DNA from 3 places in the Veillonella sp. AF13-2 genome. Region 1 is predicted to be linked to each of the others. Evidence: riboswitches for the same ligand, from Rfam matches in the RefSeq annotation. Region 1 holds a riboswitch; each other region holds the start of a gene.
What was found. A riboswitch is a leader RNA that binds a small molecule or an ion and turns the genes downstream of it on or off. The one in region 1 is predicted to bind cobalamin.

Region 1 (6,991 bases):
TTTTTTGAGATCTGCTTGAACAGCTTCTGCGTAAAGTGGTAATTCTGCACGAGAGTTATATACTACGAAGTTGAATGTTAATGGTTTGCCATCTTTATCAAGGATCCCATCGCCATCAGTATCTTTCCAACCATCTTCAGCCAACAATTGTTTAGAACGTTCAGGATTATACGCATTAGGATCTTTCAAATCGTTGAAGCCATAGTCCATGGATGGTGGAATTGGAGCAGAACCAGGAATAAATGTACCTTTTAACAATACATCAGCATAGTTTTTACGGTCTGTTGCAGAGATAACTGCAGCACGAACTTTGTCATCCCCAAGAATACCTTTTTGATTAATACGGGCCAATACGACACGAAGAGATGCGATTTCATCTACTTTGAATTTATCATTGCCTTGGAATAAACCAATTTCACCAGGGCCGATGTTAACAGCCATATCTACGTCGCCAGATTGTAAGCTTATAGCGCGAGTATTAGGGTCATCGATGGAAGGAATTTCTACAGTTTTAAATGGTACTGTACCATCCCAGTAGTTTTCGTTCGCAGCCATTTCAGCACGTTCTTTAGTGAAGGATTTAACTACATATGGGCCTGTACCGATAGGGCCTTCCTTCGCAAAGTTACGGCCATCTTTTTCAGCTTGGACATCAACAATTAAGAATAATGGATCGGCCAAAAGACCAGGCATATTAGGATATTCTTTCGTCGTATGAATTACCAATTGTTGACCATTTGCTTCGATGGAATCATATTCAAAGAACGTTTTTGCACGATTGGATTTTTCAAAAGCACGTTCGATAGATGCTTTAACAGCTGCAGCATCAACCTTTTTACCGTTGGAGAATTTTACTTTGTCATTGATTGTGAAAGTCCACGTTTTATGGTCTGGGGATACTTCCCATTTAGATGCAATCCATGGTTGAGGTTTCATTTGTTCGTCAAACTTAGCCAATGTTTCACCTACACCATAGCGCATTACAACCCATGCGAAAAAGTTTTCTGTAGGTTCTAATGTGGATGCGAAGTTAGTAACGCCTACTTTTAATACATCTTTGTTAGCAGCACCATTATTATCAGATCCACAACCTGCTATGAAGGAACCCATCATTACAATACTAAGACCTGCTAATAGAGCCTTTTTCCAAGATTTTTTCATTTAAAATCTCCTTTTACAACTATATGTAAATCATAAAAACATTTAACATCATCACTATCTAAAATAGTTGTGATGGAAAAACCATAATTTCTTACCAGTCATAATGAAACTTTCACTAAATAAAGATTCAAATTTATGAAGGTAAAAACAATTTTATCCTTGATTTTTTGGATCCACTACATCTCGTAAGGAATCAGACCAAAGATTAAAAATAGATACCACGATTAAGATCGACATACCAGGGAATACCATAAGCCATGGACTTGTTTGCAAGTACTGGCGGCCTTCGTTAAGCATAAGGCCCCATTCAGGTGTTGGTGGCTGTGCACCAAAACCAAGGAAGGAAAGCCCTGCCACCTCAATCATGATGGCCCCAATATCAAGTGCACCTGTAGTAACAACAAGAGGCATAATATTAGGAATAATATGTCGTCTTAAGATAGTTGCCGTAGACGCCCCCATCATAACCGCAGCCGTTACATATTCTTCACCACGTACTTTTAACGTCATAGAACGTACTAAACGAGCATATTTTGCCCAACCTACTACAGATAAGGCCAAAATCGTATTCACAATGCTACCACCCAAAATACCAGCAATAGCGATGGCTAAAACAACACCTGGAAAGGATAACATAATATCAGCAAGGCGCATGAGAACCATTTCGACTTTGCCGCCGAAATAGCCTGCTATAGCACCGATGATAGTACCAATACTCACCATGATAACGACGATGGATACGCCCATGAACAAGGATAATTGAGTACCGTAAATGATACGAGATAATACATCACGTCCTAATTTATCTGTACCAAACCAATGTTGGCTGCTTGGTGCTTGCAATGCCTGACTTATATTTGAGGTGAAAGCATCGCCCGGTGCAAGCCAGGGTGCAAAGATAGCGATGAGAACAATGATAATCATCAACCCACTATAGAAAGAGAACAATTTATGTTTTTGAATAAATTCTGCCATTATGCTCTCTCCCTTTTCAATCTAGGGTCTAATAAGATATATGATGCATCAACCAATGCGTTAATACACATATATGCTAAAGCAACCCACAACACAAAACCTTCGATCAATGGATAATCGCGCATGGTAATAGCATAAATTGCCATATTCCCAAGTCCCGGCCAAGAGAATACCATTTCTACGACTGCCACACCACCTAGTAACCAACCGATAAGAACACCAAGAATAGTGATGAGTGGTAACACCGCATTAGGTAAAATATGACCGAATAAAATTTTTATCTCACTAACACCGCGAGCACGAGCGCCAATAACATAATCCTTTTGCATTTCCTCAAGGATAACGAGCCGCACTTGACGCATGTATTTAGACCCAACAACAACTGCCAAAGTAATAGCGGGCAAAATAACACCAGACGCAGTCACGCGAGAGGATGCAATCGGTACAAGGCCTAATTTAAGACCGAAGATGTAAATCAGTATAAGACCTAACCAGAACGTAGGCATAGATACGCCTACGAAAGATAGAAATCTCAACACATAATCAACCCATTTGTTACGATTTAAGGCGCTTATAATACCTGCAGGCAATGCATAGAGCAGCGTAAATACTAAAGCCGTACCCGCTAACATTAATGTACCTGGTAAAGCCTCCAACATACGATCTACTACTGGTTTTTTAGCAGAATAACTCATCCCTAAATCACCTTGTGCGACATTGACGACCCAGTTTGCATACTGTACTACAAATGGTTTATCTAACCCAAGCTGAGCTCGAGTTTCATCGATAAGCTCCTGAGATACGATAGAATCTGCCGTTTCAAGTAACATCGTTACTGGGTCACCTGGTGCTAAATAGGTGAGACAAAATGTCAAAAATGTGATGCCAAACAAGGTAACAATAAATTGCCCCAATTGTTTGACAAAGCGTTTGCCCATAGGCGCCTCCTAAACTCTCTAAACACTAACAACAATTCAAATGACAAACTAATGGTACTAGCTTTTTTATATAGCGTTGAAGCTTAAAGGCTAGGGAACGAAAAAAGGCTAGTCGCCCGACTAACCTAAATTAAGCACAGCATATGCATACCATACCTTTAGAGCAGGCTTTCTGACTCTGATTCATCGCAACATTTCGGCCTTCCCAGTTTCCCAGTGACCCTATAATGAAACCTTGCTCCTCATTACAGCTATTTGCATAGTATGGGTTTTTCACCCATTTTCCTCTTTTACGCTCGGTAAATACCGACACTCACTAGTTCATTCATTTTTATCGATTATAAATATACTATATTAATACTCTATTTGCAATACATATACCCCTTATGGGTATATGTATTTCGCGTATTTTCAATATAGTTTTTATACTGATAAAAAATATTAATTAGTGATTAAATTCATAATCCTGCATAAAATTATATAAATTAACTTATATAAATAATTTTTTATTTATATTTACTGTATATGACGGTATATATATTAATTTTAATAATAATAAAATAATGTAAAACTTTATTATAAAATCTTTTTATACACAGCGAAAATTTGATTAATAATAATACTCTTTATGTTTTTTCATATCTGGCTCGCATTAATTATAAGTCTAATGCATGATTATGATAAAAAAAGAGGCTATACCAAGTAATAGCCTCTAATAAGACGAGATATATTCAGTTAATCAATACTTTGTTGTAAGCGGTGTGCTCTGCGTGTATCCCACGCTTTACGCAAAACATAAATCACCAAACCTATGCTTACTGCCACCGCACTACCTACCATAGCATCAAAACCACATGCGTAGATTGCATATAGACAATAAAGAACGCCTATACCGAACAAGTAATTAGAGCGTTTAATACGACTTTCAGCTACGCCAGCCATACGCATCATTGTAGGTACTGCCAAAATGCACAATACATACGGTACTACGTTAGTTACAACCGCTAAGTTTACTAAGATTTCAAATTGCTCACGCAAGGATTCGCTTGCAGTGAACAAAGTAAGTAATGTTTCAACAGCGAGTAAAATCAATACGCCACGAACAGGAGCATCTTTGCTATTTACACGGGCAAATATTTTAGGGAAGTAACCATATTCTGCTGCGCTTTTGAATACACGGGACAATGTGAATTGCCAACAAAGTAAAGCACCAAAGCAAGAAATAACCATAGCAGCCATAACAATGTTCGCAATAGTATCATTGAACATGTATACGAATGTCAAACCGAATGGTGCGTTAGAATTTAATAAGTCAACGTTCGGCACAATACCTGCCATAACGTTTGTGGACAAGATATAAACCACTGCCACTGCTAATGTACCTGCCACTGTAGCGATAGGTACATTTTTCTTTGGATTCTCAACAGCATCAGCATTAGCCGCTGCGGACTCAAACCCTAGGAAGCCCCATAAAGTTAGGGAAATAGATTGTTTTACCGCATCATAAAGCGGAAGATCATTTGGGTTCCATGCCGCCCAATAGATAGATGGATCGAACCAATGCCAGCCAATTGTACCGATTAATAAAACCGGAACAATAGAACCCCAAATAGTCATGTTGCTGAGTCGACCTGTAAAGCGATTACCTCTAAAGTTTAAAATCGCTGCAAACCACAAGAGCACAATTGTTACTTGACTTGTTTGTGTCGCATTGAGGTCAACACCAAAGAAAGCTGCGCCATAACCTACGGCAGATACCGCGATGGCGATATTAGCAATGATGAGAGATATGCTGTAAGCATAGCTCGCCATAAAATGTCCAGTTTTACCGAAGCGATGTTCTGCATAACCGCCCATGCCCCCTTGTTTTTGGGAGAACATACCCGCTTGAGCAAAAATATACGCTAGTAAAAGCGCACCCACAGCTGTCACGAGCCAAGATAAAACTGAAATAGTACCAACTTGAGCCAAATTAGTTGGTAACATAATGATCCCAGCTCCTAGCATATTGGCTGCTACCATTGTGGTTAGCTGGAATACAGACATTTTTTTAGCGGTGGTTTTCATGTATCAATCCCCTTTCACTAAGGTGAATTTTTTCTCGTCCATAATTCACTTAAAATATATATACCGCTAAGTAAATCCAGTTCGTGCTGTGATGGGCTTGAATGTGAATTTACCGTTTTTATTCTTATTACGAGTTAAATAATAACACCTATGAAACCAAAATAAAAGTACTTTATTGGCGGACAAGCTATATTACACGAATTGAATAAATTATAGGTAATTTATCAACTAAAACGAAGAGAACTCATTTTAATTGCGGCAAAGTATATTTTTACCCTATTTTATTCTGTGTATAGATGTAATTTTTCCTATCTATCACGGTTATAGTTTCCTAGTACAAGACTATTATTTCCTCACAGTCCACTATATGTGTACACGCAAATACATCATTTTAATAGTTAATTATCAATTAGAATTATGGGATTTATAGGTATCGTCTAGCTTTTAAATAAAAAATCGATATACATATAAGTATAATAGGCAATATTAGCCCCTTAATGAAATCCTTATATGTATATCGATCTTATTTTTTCAGATTTTATTGATAACTATTCTTTATTTTTATCTACTGCTTATTCCGCACTAAGCTCTACTCTTGTACAGATTCAACGATTGCTTTCCATTCAGCAATTTGTTTTTCCTCAGCAGCGATAATAATTTTACCATTATTGCGTTGTCGTTCCACACATTCTGGCGCCGTACCAGAGTAGTTATTACGACCTGCAACACAAGCTTCAATGGAAATGGCATCAAGAATATCCGCATCAAAGTGATGAGAGATTGCTTTAAAATCCTCTACGGATAGATCAAGGAGTACACACCCTTTTTCGATGCAATGATGCACCGCATTACCTACGATTTCATGGGCTTCACGGAATGGGACGCCTTTCTTCGCAAGATAATCTGCCATATCCGTGGCATTGGAGAAATCGTCATCAAGGACTGCTTTCATATGAGCCCCATTGACCTTCATACCGCGAATCATAGCCGCATTGATGGACAATGCGAAGTGTACCGTATCGATAGCATCAAAGATGCCCTCTTTATCTTCCTGCATATCCTTATTGTATGTAAGTGGTAATCCTTTCAAAGTTGTTAAAAGACCTAACAAATGACCATAGGTACGGCCTGTTTTACCACGAACCAGTTCGCAAACGTCAGGATTTTTCTTTTGAGGCATGATGCTAGAGCCTGTGCAGTGCGCATCATCGAGTTCAATAAAGTTGAACTCGTTTGTGGACCACAAAATCAATTCTTCACTGAGACGGCTCAAGTGCATCATCACGAGAGACGCAAAGGACAAGAATTCAACTACGTAATCGCGGTCAGATACGGCATCCATACTATTTTCGTAAATACGAGAGAATCCCAATAATTTTTGTGTGTACGTTTGATCAATGCCATACGTAGAACCAGCTAAAGCACCCGCACCAAGAGGCATGATGTCAGCATGTTTGAATACCATCAAGAGACGATCAAAGTCGCGTTCTAACATGGAGAAATAGGCCATCATATGATGCCCAAACAATACAGGTTGAGCCCGTTGTAAATGTGTATAACCAGGCATGATAACGTCACTATACTTTTCAGCTGTTTCGATGAGGGCCTTTTGCATATCTACGATGAGTTCGCCCATTTCCACAACAGCTTTACGCACGTACATGTGCAAGTCTACTGCGCATTGGTCATTACGGCTACGGCCGGTATGTAAACGACCTCCCGCTTCACCGATGTCATCGGTAAGGCGTTTTTCAATATTCATATGAATATCTTCAAGAGCCACAGAGAATGGAAACTCTCCTTTATCGATCTGACCTTTAATCTTCGTTAAACCTGCTAAAATAGCATCT
Region 2 (6,991 bases), on a different contig from region 1:
TTAAAGGGCTTTAAACGAGATATATCAATCCCTTGGTCCTTAAAAGCGATGAAGGAAGCTGTTGATTGCTTTAAGGCTTTTAAGAAGGAGATTTATGAAGGCACTGCAGATAGTTTAATATCAAAAAGTAATGATATGGGAAAAGTTTTAGATACTATAAAAAGTGTATCAAGAAGTATTTTATATACTTCATTTAAAGCTGAAAGTATTGAAATTACTGGATATGCAGTTATAACAGGTATTTTAAATAAATATAGATGTATTTTAAAAATGGAATATGAAGATTTTTATAAATTAATTACTAATGAGGGGGAAATAAAAGGATTTGATTTTGAAAAGAGATTATTACATCGTATTGGAAAACGTTATAAAGAGGCCTATAACTTTGATGTAGAAAAGATTAAAGTAAATGATAATGTAAATGAGTTTTTGATAAAAGAGTGGTGGCTTAGAGCTCACTTGATTATTGACCATATTAGTGGTATGACCGATGAGTTTGCGTTAGAAACCTATCAAATGTTAGAAGGTATTCAATTAATGAGATAACTAATCGAAAGGGCTCAAACCTAACGATAACTATTAATAAATAGATAATGAATTATAATAGTTTGATATATGGAATAGGTAAATAAGATTAAATGATTAAAATTGTTGATGGAAAACCTTATTTAGATCAAGTAAAAGAGCTAATTACAGAGTATACGCAATGGCTTGGTCGAGATTTATCCTTTCAGGATTTAGATAAGGAATTAGCCGATATTTCTGAAAAATATACAGCGCCAAATGGTGAATTATTGGTTGCTATTGATGATAATGATGTGGTGCTCGGCATGGTAGCGTATTATCAGCATAGTGATACACGCTGTGAAATGAAACGCCTCTACGTACGTCCTGCAGGGCGTGGACATGCGTTAGGTGATCGTCTTATTGAAAGCATCATGGACCGCGCTAAGGCCTCTGGATATAAAGAAATGGTGCTAGATACAATTGAACCGTTGCAGGCAGCGATCCATTTGTATAAGAAGCATGGCTTTGTTGAATGCGAGCCGTATTATCATAACCCTATGGACGATGTTATCTATATGAGCAAGGAACTTGATTGATAGAGACTATTTAGTTTAATAGAGCTTATTTGTCTTATAGTCTATTTAAATGGTAGATACCAGTTTATTGATAGCGCTATCTTGGGATTCATTGGAGGAGCTTTTATGGGGATTACATATACAGACGAAAGAAAATTTACACCCCAACAGGTAGCAGAGTTATTTCTATCTGTTCGCTGGGTGGTAGGCAAGTATCCTGATAGATTGCACAAGGCACTAATGAATTCATCGCGCGTGATTTCTGCTTGGGATGGAGATCGTTTAATAGGTCTTATTCGTGTCATGGATGATAGCGAGCTGGTATGCTTCATAAACTATGTGCTAGTTCATCCTGATTATCGGGGACAAGGTATTGCAGGGCACTTGCTTGAAATGGTGAAAGACGCTTACAAATCGTATTTGTACATCAATGTTATGATTGGTGAAAGTCAGAATGCTCCATTTTATGAAAAGCACGGATTTAAGATTAAAGAGGACTCATTACCAATGCAGTATCGAAATGTGCCGAAATATACGAAAAAGTGAATTTAGTAAATATAAGATTTAGCAGAAAAAGGCTACACGTAACATCTCTACGTGTAGCCTTTATAGCGTAAAGCGTTTATACTAAAAATGATTTATTTTAGTTGACTTATTTTAAAATGTGCTTTATACAAATATATAAATACATAAGTATATAAGCAAATAAGTACATAAGTACATAAAGAAGGATATTAATATGTTAATACGAAAAGCGACAACCGCTGATTTAGATTTAGTGACACATATAGAAGCCACTTGTTTTCCGCCTGCCGAGGCTGCACCTCGTGAGGCTTTTAAGGAACGATTAGACCATTATGTAGGTCATTTTTTAATTGCCTTTGACAGCGATACACCTATTGGTTTTATCGATGGTTTTGTAACGGATGATGAAATCTTAACGGATGAGATGTTTGCTGATGCTTCTTTGCATAACCCTAACGGCGCATGGCAGATGATATTTGGCTTAAATACAATGCCAGAGTATCGGAATCGCGGTGTAGGTGGTAAGTTAATTGAGGCGTTTATCGACCTTGCGAGAGAAGAAAAACGTAAGGGTGTGATTCTAACCTGTAAGGAAGAAAAGATTCCTTATTATGCCAAGTTTGGCTTTGTAAATGACGGTGAGTCTGAGTCGAATCACGGCGGTGCTAAATGGTATCAGATGCGCGTTGAGTTTTAGCACCTTTGTTATGGCAATGTAGTTATTAATAGATAAAAATAAATTATAGAATTTGACGGATATTTTTACAGATTGTCCTAATGAGAAGCTAAAACACCGCTTAGTGGTTGAGTTTTAGCTTCTTTTTTGCTAAAAAGTGTAGATTATATAAGGATAGAAGTACCCCTATACGTTTATTGACACTGTATATCCCTCATGCTACGATGAGGAAAATCACATATGATTGGGTTAGGTGTCTATTGACTTAATAGAGAATTTGGTACAAGCCAAAGCGGTCACGCCACTGTAACAGCGAGGTACTTTGCATAGAGGGTAAAATGCTCTCGGTCACTGAAGTTTTTGGGAAGGCGCAAAGTAACGTTGAACTGGAGCCAGGAGAACTGCCTAATTAACAATTGCCAATTGACCTGCGAGAGACAGGGATGGGGATTGATATAGATGAATTTATACTAGCTATGCATAGTTGAAAGCTCATACTATATGCTAGCTTATTAGGCGTGGTAGTTAGTCTAACTGAGATGACAGCCCGTTTCCTCTTCGTGGGGAAACGGGCTTTTTATGTGCACTTATAGTGATAGTTTTAGTTGAGAGAAGAGAGGTACTTATGTTCAAACAAAAGAAGTTTATGGCGTATTTAGCCACGGTTTTCCTCCTAATTGTTAGTATGCTCATCGCTGCATGTGCAGGTTCTAGCGAAACAAAAAAAGATACGGCGCAAAATAACAAGCCAATCGAAATCACAGACGTAACAGGTCGTACGGTAACGCTTAAAAAGCCAGCAGAGAGAGTTGTCTTACAATGGAGTGGTGCTGGTGGTCCATTCTTTACGATTTCTGCCCTTATGGGTAAAGATACTCCAAAGGTTATTGCCGGTATGGATACATCTTTGCAGGATTACAGGGCGGATATGTGGAAGCACTTTACTGCTGAAATGCCTGAGCTAGCTAAGATTCCAGTAGTGGGTACAGTCGGTGATAAAACATTTAATGCTGAGCAAGTTGTGGCATTAAATCCAGATGTTATTTTTATTCCTGTAGATTTGAAAGATCAGTACGAGTCTGATGCAAAGCCAAAAATGGATGCTGCTGGTATCCAAACTATTTATATAGATTACCATGCTGAAAAACTTGAAAGTCATCAAAAATCCATTGAAGCCATCGGTAAGGCTTTAGGTAAAGAGGAACGTGCCGCAGAAATCAGCAAGTTCTATACGGATCGCGTGACAAGAGTTCTCGATCGTGTTAGTAAAATTAACAAACCAAAACCAACAGTTTATCTTGAAGTTGGGATGAATGGTCCGGAAGAATTTGGTAATTCCTTTAGTAGTAATTACTCTTGGGGGGCATTAGCTACTATGGCTGGTGCTGATGTAATCACAAAAGATGCTATTAAAAAGTCATCTCCAATTAATCCTGAGTTTGTATTGGAAAAGAATCCAGACATCATTATGATTATGGGTTCTTACTGGCCTAAGAAACCAACTTCTATGCGTTTAGGTTTTGAAGCTACTGAAGATTCGTCTCAGGCGTTGTTGAAAGCTTTCACCACAGAACGTCAAGGTTGGAGCGAATTAAAAGCCGTAGAGAATAAACAAGTTTATTCCGCCCATCATGGTCTTCCACGCGAAGTATTTGATGCGGCCGTATTCGAATATTTAGCAAAAACATTTTATCCTGAAGAGTTTAAGGATGTTGATCCAGAAGCTACACTTAAAGAGTTCTATGACAAATTCTTGCCATTCTCTTATAGTGGCATCTGGTTTATGCATATGAATTAGGGTTGTGTTGTGTGTGAAGGAGCTGATGATGTAAAACCCCAAATAAATGCTGTTATATATTGTGTTTATTAGAACTTATTAAGTTTGGAATCGAGGTATTCTATGGTTAAGAAAAAGAAATTTATGGCTTATCTTGCCACGGTGCTCCTGCTAGTTGTGAGCATGATTATGACAGCTTGTGGTGGTCCAGCAGATACGAAAAAGGATGCGGCACAATCTGGCAAACAAATTGAGATTACAGACGTAACTGGTCAAAAGGTTACGTTGAAAAAGCCAGCAGAACGCGTAGTAGTTCAATTGAGTGCTTCTGGTGGTGCGTTCTTGACTATGGCTGCGTTGCAAGGTAAAGATGTGGCTAAGACTATTGTTGGTATTGACCCTTATTTAAGCAAATTGCGTACAGATATGTGGGATCGCTACAAATCTGAAGTGCCAGAGTTGGAAAAAATTCCTCTCATTGGTAACGTAAATGATAAAACATTTGATGTGGAAAAAGTAATTTCCTTAAACCCAGATGTTATCTTCATGCCTTTATATTTCAAAGATCAATATGAAGCTGATTACAAACCTAAAATCGATGCAGCTGGCATTCCTACTATCTATATCGATTACCATGCGGAAAAGCTTGAAAATCACCAAAAATCTATCGAAGCTATCGGTAAAGCATTGGGTAAAGAAGAGCGTGCAGCAGAAATCAACAAGTTCTATACTGAACGTTTAACACGAGTTATGGACCGTATTAGCAAAATCAATAAACCAAAACCAACTGTTTACATTGAAACAGGTAACGAAGGTCCAGAAGGTTTAGGTTTTGCGTATAGTGGAAACGTAGCCTGGGGCGCATTGGCAACTCAAGTAGGTGGCGACCTTATTACTAAGGATGTAGTTCAAAAAGCAGGTCCTGTTAACCCAGAATTTATTTTGGAAAGAAACCCAGATATCATCATGATCATCGGTTCTTACTGGCCTAAGAAACCTACATCCATGCGTTTAGGTTTTGATACAAATGAAGCAAAATCTCAAGAGTTATTGAAGGCTTTCACTACAGAACGTCAAGGCTGGCCTGAATTGAAAGCCGTTCAATCTAAAAACGTATTCTCTACTCACCATGGTTTACCTCGTGAAGTATATGACGTTGCAGTATTCGAATACTTAGCTAAAACATTCTATCCTGAGGAATTCAAGGATGTAGATCCTGAAGGCACACTTAAGGAATTCTATGATAAATTCCTTCCATTCTCTTACGGTGGCGTTTGGTTTATGCATTTGAACTAAAAAGGAGTTTTTCGTAGTGACAGAAACTAACAATCAGTACGATTATAAAAAACAGAGCTATAAAAAGCTCATGTTTATTATCATCGGTCTGATCATTTGTGCGGTAAGTTTTGTTACCGATATTATTGTAGGTCCTGCATCACTTACGTTAAGTGATGTATGGCTCGCATTAACAGACCCAGCAGAGGTTTCCAAAAACGCATATGTTATCATTTGGTCGATTCGTCTTCCAACGGCCATTATGGCATTGCTCGTAGGTGCTTCTTTGGGCATTGCTGGTGCTGGCATGCAGACTATCCTTGATAACCCGTTATCTAGCCCATATACACTTGGTATATCCGCAGGGGCTGGCTTCGGTGCATCTCTCATGGTTGTTGTAGGCGCTAGTGCATTAGAGTTTTTAGGTGTCTTTATGGTTCCATTTGGCGCCTTCGTATTTGCTAGTTTGACGAGCTTCTTTATCTATTCCATTAATAAGATTAAGAACTTCTCCTCTGAAACGATGATTCTCGCTGGTATCGGCATGATGTTCTTGTTTCAAGCGCTTCAATCCTTGATGCAATATATGGCATCTCCTGAGGCCCTTCAAAACATCGTGTTCTGGACGATGGGGAGTTTAGCTAAGGCAAATTGGGTGAACATCTCTATTGTTCTTATCGTGCTAGCAATCATGCTTCCGCTTATGATGCGTGAATCTTGGCGTTTAACAGCATTAAAATTAGGCGATGAAAAGGCTTCTGGTCTTGGTGTTAATGTTGAAAGCTTACGGGTAAAAGTGTTTGCTTTCATCTCCATCATTACAGCCGTTGCCGTTTCTTTCGTTGGAACCATTGGTTTTATCGGTATTGTAGGACCACATATTGCACGTATGCTTGTGGGTGAGGATCAACGGTATTTCTTACCGTTATCTGCAGTGTGTGGCATGGCGATTTTGTCTCTCGCATCTATTGCGAGTAAGATGCTCGTTCCTGGGGCGATGTTCCCAATCGGTATTGTGACGGCAATCATCGGCGTACCTTTCTTCTTCTCGTTGGTATTAACTAGGAAAAGGAGCTATTTCAAATGATTGAAGTTCATAATCTAACCTTTGGTTATTCCGCTACGGAAGACGGACAAATCTTAAAGGGCGTTGATTTTGCTGCTAAAACAGGTAAATTGACTGCGCTCATCGGTACTAACGGTGCTGGTAAATCTACACTTTTAAAAACAATTATGGGTATTTTGAAAGGCAAGGGCGAGATTTCCGTTAATGGTAAACCTGTATCTCAATATTCTACAAAGGATTTTAGTAGTACAGTGAGCTATTTGTCTCAAGATAATGACTGTAAAGTCAATCTATCTGTTTTTGAAGTCGTTATGCTAGGGCGCATGGGATCCATGTCCTTCCGTGTAAGTGATGAGGATATTGCAGCCACACAAGAGGTATTGGAACGGTTGAACTTACAGCGCTTTGCATCGCGCAGCATCATGGAGCTCAGCGGTGGTCAACGCCAACTTGTGTTCATGGCGCAAGCCCTTGTAAAAGAACCTAAAATCTTAATTCTTGATGAACCGACAAGTGCTTTAGATTTGCACAAGCAATTTGACTTGTTAACATTGCTAAAAAACCTGACTCAAGAAAATGATTTTACAACA
Region 3 (6,991 bases), 230 kb from region 1:
CATCATGAAACCATTTGGTAAAAGGGTAGCAATGGCTGTGTTGTGTGCGGCGACATTGACATCTCCATTTTTTTTGAGCGGTTGTAGTATGTCAGAATTATGGCAGGGGACTGAACAGAGCCGTAAGGAAATTGCGCAGCGGTCTGAGCAGGATCAGGTGCAGTTATTTAATCAATATGTGAAAGCTGTAAGCCGATACAATCGCATGGCTGTCATGTTTGATTATGCGAATACGCCAACTCTTAATGAGTTAAAAGCGGGGCAGCATTTAACTGTATTTAGTGCACCGAACTTTAAGCAGCTACAAAAAGAATTAGAAGAGGCTAAGCAAGCAGGTATTCCGTATGATGAAATGAAGGAGCCTTTAGATAAGCTGCTTTCAAAATTGAACGAAATTACACCGGTAGCGGAAGAGCTTGATGCATACTATAAATCTAAAGGGTATACGACAGACAACTATGCTAAGGAGCAACAGTTAGGCCCTAAATATGTTCAATTGTATGAACAATTTGTTCCTATTTATGCTGATTTTGATAATGTTATGCATAAAATCAATACAGACCGCTTGCAACAACGGTTACAACAATTGCGCGATGCAGGCAAGAAAAATGCTGCTGCAGCACAAGAGGTCCATTTGCGACTTACTGCGGTCTTAGAAAAGATCGATAGTGAAAAACAACTAGATGTAAATGCTATCAATCAAGAGTTGCAATCTATTGGTGATGTATCAAATGGTATTACTAGTCCTAAGTATGATTCTGTTAAGACCTCTGTAAACTCTACGATTGGTGCAATCCGTACCTATATGGGTTCGAAACAAGATAATGACTATAATCGTATGATTGAGGCCTATAACCATTACATTTCTAATCTGAATACGACCAATATGAATGAGTTAGATTAAAATAAGTTAGATTAATACGTCTATATAAAAGAAAGCTGTATCAAATGAGGATATCATTTGATACAGCTTTTTAGTTGATTAGTAGATGTATTACTTTTTAAGGCTAATGCGCGTTGTAATTTGGCTTGATAACGAGAATAATACTAAGGCTATCCAGATACAACTGAAGGCAATCATCTGCGGTGTGCCAAAGCTTTCACCAAAGTAAAAGATGGCTAGCAACAAGGCAATGGTAGGGGATACATATTGCAAGAAGCCTAGTAGATTGAGCGGTAATAGCTGTGCACCATAGGAGAATAGCACCAATGGGACAGATGTAGTTAGACCGCAAGCTATGAGCAACATGGTCGTATACCAGTCTGTGCTGAAATAGGACCACACGGTATTATCGATTATGGTCGTATATAGTAAGGCTAGCGGTGTTAATAGCCAAGCCTCAAAGGCGATGCTCGTAAAGGGCGAGATGAGCAGTTTCTTTTTTACGGCTCCATAGAGACCGAAGGAAACGGCGAGGATCATCGATACTAACGGTAAGGATCCCACTTGATAGGTGAGCAAGGCGATACCGATGGTAGCGATGAGGACACTTAGCTTTTTCGGTATAGATAGAACCTCTTTAAATAGGATGACACCTAATACTACATTAAAGAGTGGATTGATGTAATAACCAAGGCTCGTGTTCATAACTTGATTATTGGCGATGGCCCAAATGTAGGTGAACCAGTTTACACTGATGATGACTGCCGCCACTAAAAGTAGGAATAGTTGTGAACGTTGTTCTTTTAGTAATTGAAAGTCCTTTTTGAATTGCTTAAAATGTAGACCAAATACAACGATAGCCATACAAACACCTGACCAGATAATGCGCTGTGCCAGTATATTATACGGTGAAACATGGTTTAATAATGCCCAATATAGAGGGAGTAAGCCCCAAATGATATAACAACTAAGGGCTGTGATTAACCCTTTTTTACTTGTATGTTCCATAATGCCTCCTCGTGATAGTATTTATTATATCACTAATTCTCAAATCATGCGTTTTAGTTATTGCATATGATTTTCAGTTATAACTTTAGTTTTGGTACTTATGATTAAATGTTATGTTCATTGACTTTGTGCATATTGTTACACTATATTGGACTTAGAACAACGAATATAGAGAATAGGTGTCGCAAGACTTAATAGAGAAATCGGTATAAGCCGATGCGGTCCCGCCACTGTAAGGATGAGTCTGCTTTCATACATGTCACTGGAGTAATCTGGGAAGGCGAAAGCGAGGTGATGATCCCGAGCCAGGAGAACTGCCTATTTGATAATCACCGTTATGTACCTACGAGCGATAGGAAGGGGATTGGGGTATGCTGGATACAGTATTTTTAGTGTACCTTTCAATAAGAAACCTTACGTGTCACTTTTAGGTGGCACGTTTTTTATTGCCCTTAGAGTGGATGTTGAGTATAGGAATCAGGTTTTATAGATATCAAACAGATGGACACATTTTGAGGTTGATGTGGTCCAATAAGATAAAGCTCGATTGATTCATATATCTAACAATTCGCAGGTACGGTGCGCTGTTTCTCGGTATGGTTTCGAGTTGAAAAGGAGGCACATATATGTCTGACAAAAAGACTTCAAAGGATGCTGAACGCGATTTATTAGCACCTGTATCCTTTGATGAGTTTAAGAAACCTACGTATGAACAATGGCAGACCGAGGTTGAAAAAGCGTTAAAGGGTGGCGACTTTCATAAGAAGATGTTCACTAAAACCTATGAGGGAATTACGTTACAACCAATTTACACGCCTGCATTGCATGGAGAAAAAATTCCAAAGGGTGTATATCCTGGAGCAGGTGAGTTCCTACGTGGCACAAAGGCAAGTGGTTATATTAAAGACTCTTGGGGCGTATCCCAATATGTAGACGAATCCTTTCCTAAGGATGCTAATCATGCAAGTTTATACGAAATTGTAAAAGGTGGCACCATTCACAATATTCGCCTTGATGAAGCAACACGCCATGATCAAGATGTGCAAGTAGGCGCAGCTGTTGGTATCGGCGGTACATCTCTGTCTACTATGGATGATTGTAGACAATTGATTGAGCGTTTTAATTTGAAGGAAAATCCTTTATACATTGAAACAGGTGCTTCTGCAGCTATCTTGCTCGGTATGTTAGCGGCTACGGTGAAAGGCTCTAAAAAACAGACTTCTGACTTGAAAGGTCTCGTTGGTGCAGACCCTATTGGTGTTTGGGCTAAAGATGGCACATTGCATATGTCTTTAGATACAGCCTTTGATGAAATGGCACATACTGTTGTATGGGCTAAAGAACAAGCTCCAGAGCTTAAAACTGTACTCGTATCTGGCGATGTATATGCTAATGGCGGCGCTAATGATGTGCAAGAGGTTGCGTATACATTGGCAACAGCCGTTTGCTACGTGCGTCAATTAGCACAACGGAACATCGATATTCATACTATTGCTAACAGCATGATGTTTACATTCTCCTTGGGTGCAAACTTCTTTATGGAAATTGCTAAATTGCGTGCATTGCGCGTACTTTGGGCGCGCATCATGGAAGCGTTCGGTGCTGAAGAAGCTGACCGTGCCGTTCATGTACACGGCAGAACATCGGCTTTCACAAAAACTGTATACGACCCATATGTAAACTTGTTGCGTAATACAACACAAGCATTCTCTGGTGTTGTAGGCGGTTTGAACAGTCTTGAAGTGTCCCCATTCGACCAACCAATTCGCAAGGCTGACGATTTCTCTCGTCGTATTGCCCGTAACATCCAAGTTATGTTGCAAACTGAGTTCGAGTTGCGTCAACCGGTGGACCCTGTAGGCGGTTCCTGGTATGTGGAAACATTGGCAGCTGAATTATGCGAAAAAATTTGGGCTGAGTTCCAAACTATTGAGTCTAAAGGTGGCATCATAGCAGCTTTGAAAGAAGGCTATCCACAAGCTCAAGTTAAAGCAGTTCTTGATGAACGCTTCAAAAACCTTGCATTCCGCAAAGATGTGGCTGTAGGTAACAACATGTATGCGAACATGACTGAAGAATTGCTTGATCCAAAACCAGAAAATCAAGAAACATTGCGTCAAAAACGGGTTGCTCAAATCGAAGAGTACTTGGCGAGTGCGGAGCCAGATGCGGTTGTGAAAGCACAGGCTACCCTAGAAGCAGGTACTACGGAACCAGGCGCTTTGATTGGCCTTATTGAACTCGGTGCATTACATAAATTAACAATACGTCAAATCCGGAAGGCTTTAGACGCTGGTGATATTGCTTCTGAAACGATTGAATCCATTTCAGCTCATCGTTGGACTGAACGGTTTGAAGCACTTCGCATGCGCACCGAGAATTATAAACAACGTACGAAAGATAATGTGAAGGTATTCTTGGCTAATATGGGCCCAATCCCTCAACATAAACCTCGTGCGGACTTCTCCACAGGCTTCTTCGAAGTAGGTGCTTTTGAAGTTATCAAAAATGATGGCCATGAAACAACGGCTGATGCTGCGAAAGCTGCTCGTGAAAGTGGTGCTGATGTTGTCGTTATCTGTTCTACAGATGATACCTATCCAGAATTGGTGCCACCACTCGCTAAGGAATTGAAAGAAACTATGCCGCATGTAACGGTTATTTTAGCAGGGGCACCGCCTAAGGACTTAGAACCTGTGTACCGTGAAGCTGGCGTGGACGACTTCATTTCTGTTCGTGCAAATTGTTACGAAATCTTGAATACGTTACAAGATAAGAAAGGGATGTGAGCTCATGTTCAAAAATCCAGACTTCTCCTCTCTTGGCTTGGAATCTCAGAAAGCAACATCTCGCGATGCATGGCTTGCTGAACTTCAAAAAGAAACAGGAAAAAGCTTTGAAGATTTATATAATACAACAATGGAGCAAATCCAACTAAAACCTCTCTATACAGAGATGGATTATGAAGGGATGACACACCTTGACTATATGGCTGGTGTACCTCCATTCTTGCGTGGACCTTATTCCACAATGTATGTTACTCGTCCTTGGACAGTACGTCAGTACGCTGGTTTCTCCACAGCGGAAGAATCCAATGCGTTCTATCGTCGTAACTTGGCAGCGGGCCAAAAAGGTTTGTCTATCGCCTTTGACCTTGCTACTCACCGTGGTTATGACTCCGATCATCCTCGTGTAGTAGGTGACGTTGGTAAAGCGGGCGTTGCGGTAGACTCCATCCTCGACATGGAAATTCTATTCTCCGGTATCCCTCTTGATCAAATGTCCGTATCCATGACCATGAACGGTGCTGTATTGCCAGTAATGGCGTTCTACATCTTGGCTGGTGAAGAACAAGGCGTAGATAAAAAGGTTATGGCTGGTACAATCCAAAATGATATCTTGAAAGAGTTCATGGTACGTAATACCTATATTTACCCTCCAGCTACGTCCATGCGTATTATCGGCGATATCTTCGCGTACACATCCCAGTACATGCCTAAGTTCAACAGTATCTCCATTTCTGGCTATCATATGCAAGAAGCGGGCGCTACTGCGGACATCGAATTAGGTTATACATTGGCCGATGGTCTTGAATATATCCGTACCGGTGTTAATGCAGGCCTTCACGTTGACCAGTTCGCACCACGGTTGTCCTTCTTCTGGGCAATCGGTAAAAACTACTTCATGGAAGTGGCAAAAATGCGTGCGGCTCGTATGTTATGGGCTAAGATTATCAATAGTTTCGGCTCTGAAAATCCTAAATCCATGGCACTTCGTACGCACAGCCAAACATCTGGTTGGTCTCTTACAGAACAAGATCCGTTCAACAACGTGGCTCGTACATGTATGGAAGCGATGGGCGCGGCTTTGGGCCATACTCAATCTCTACATACCAATGCGCTTGACGAAGCGATCGCATTGCCTACGGACTTCTCCGCACGTATTGCGCGTAATACTCAGCTTTACATCCAAGACGAAACTAAGGTATGTAAGGTTATCGACCCATGGGGCGGTTCCTACTATGTAGAAGCGTTGACTGATGAATTGATTCGTCGCGCTTGGGGTCATATTCAAGAAATCGAATCCCTTGGCGGTATGGCGAAAGCTATCGACACAGGGCTTCCTAAGATGCGTATCGAAGAAGCTGCTGCACGTCGCCAAGCTCGTATCGACTCTGGTCGTGAAGCAATCATCGGTATCAATAAATATCGTCTAGATAAAGAAGATCCATTGGATATCCTCGACGTAGATAACACGGCTGTACGGGAAGCGCAAATTCGTCGTCTCGAACAATTGCGCGCTAACCGGGATGAAGAAAAGGTTCAATCCTGTCTTGAAGCGATCACAAAAGCTACCGAATCGGGCGAAGGCAACTTGCTTGCCCTTGCACTTGAAGCGGCTCGTGCTCGTGCATCCTTGGGTGAAATTTCCTTTGCTGTTGAAAAGGTATGCGGTCGTCATAAAGCGGTTATTCGCTCTATTTCCGGTGTATACTCCAGCGAATTTGAAGATGACGATGTAATCAAAGAAGTACGCCAAATGGCAGATAACTTTGAAGAACTCGAAGGTCGTCGTCCTCGTATCATGATTGCGAAAATGGGCCAAGACGGTCATGACCGTGGTGCCAAAGTTATCGCTACATCCTTCGCGGACATGGGCTTTGACGTGGATATCGGACCTTTGTTCCAAACTCCAGAAGAAACAGCACAAGATGCGGTGGATAATGACGTTCATATTGTCGGATTTAGTTCTCTTGCGGCGGGGCATAAGACATTATTGCCTCAACTTGTAGAGGAACTCAACAAGCGGGGCCGCGGAGATATTTTAGTTGCCATCGGCGGCGTAATCCCTGCTCAGGACTATGAATTCCTACGCGAACATGGCGCAGTGGCTATCTTTGGCCCTGGTACAGTTTTGCCAGTAGCGGCGAAAAAATTACTAGAAACATTGACTAGTCACGTTCAAGACGAGTCTCATGACTGATAACAAACGGCCTACTCCGGATGAATTGCGCAATACACAGGACGCAACTTTCACCACTGGTGAAGGCAAGGCCCCTGAATTAGGTGTAAAAAACGCAAGCACCGAGGGTAGTACTTA

Region 2: linked by a shared signal. The riboswitch ahead of DWV85_RS06645 (ABC transporter substrate-binding protein) and the one ahead of nikB (nickel ABC transporter permease) in region 1 are both predicted to bind cobalamin.
Region 3: linked by a shared signal. The riboswitch ahead of DWV85_RS05205 (methylmalonyl-CoA mutase family protein) and the one ahead of nikB (nickel ABC transporter permease) in region 1 are both predicted to bind cobalamin.

The regions. Positions count from the first base shown of each region.
Region 1 covers NZ_QTMT01000002.1:51,122-58,112, forward strand. The annotation lists gene DWV85_RS04210 (ABC transporter substrate-binding protein) at 1-1,161, opposite strand, end outside; gene nikC (nickel transporter permease) at 1,315-2,136, opposite strand; gene nikB (nickel ABC transporter permease) at 2,136-3,074, opposite strand; cobalamin riboswitch at 3,219-3,406, opposite strand; gene potE (putrescine-ornithine antiporter) at 3,810-5,141, opposite strand; gene argH (argininosuccinate lyase) at 5,731-6,991, opposite strand, start outside.
Region 2 covers NZ_QTMT01000003.1:165,692-172,682, forward strand. The annotation lists gene dgt (dGTPase) at 1-546, shown strand, start outside; gene DWV85_RS06630 (GNAT family N-acetyltransferase) at 639-1,103, shown strand; gene DWV85_RS06635 (GNAT family N-acetyltransferase) at 1,209-1,628, shown strand; gene DWV85_RS06640 (GNAT family N-acetyltransferase) at 1,822-2,304, shown strand; cobalamin riboswitch at 2,518-2,707, shown strand; gene DWV85_RS06645 (ABC transporter substrate-binding protein) at 2,909-4,081, shown strand; gene DWV85_RS06650 (ABC transporter substrate-binding protein) at 4,184-5,356, shown strand; gene DWV85_RS06655 (iron ABC transporter permease) at 5,373-6,422, shown strand; gene DWV85_RS06660 (ABC transporter ATP-binding protein) at 6,419-6,991, shown strand, end outside.
Region 3 covers NZ_QTMT01000002.1:282,910-289,900, reverse strand. The annotation lists gene DWV85_RS05215 (DUF3829 domain-containing protein) at 5-904, shown strand; gene rarD (EamA family transporter RarD) at 995-1,891, opposite strand; cobalamin riboswitch at 2,052-2,228, shown strand; gene DWV85_RS05205 (methylmalonyl-CoA mutase family protein) at 2,518-4,680, shown strand; gene scpA (methylmalonyl-CoA mutase) at 4,685-6,874, shown strand; gene meaB (methylmalonyl Co-A mutase-associated GTPase MeaB) at 6,867-6,991, shown strand, end outside.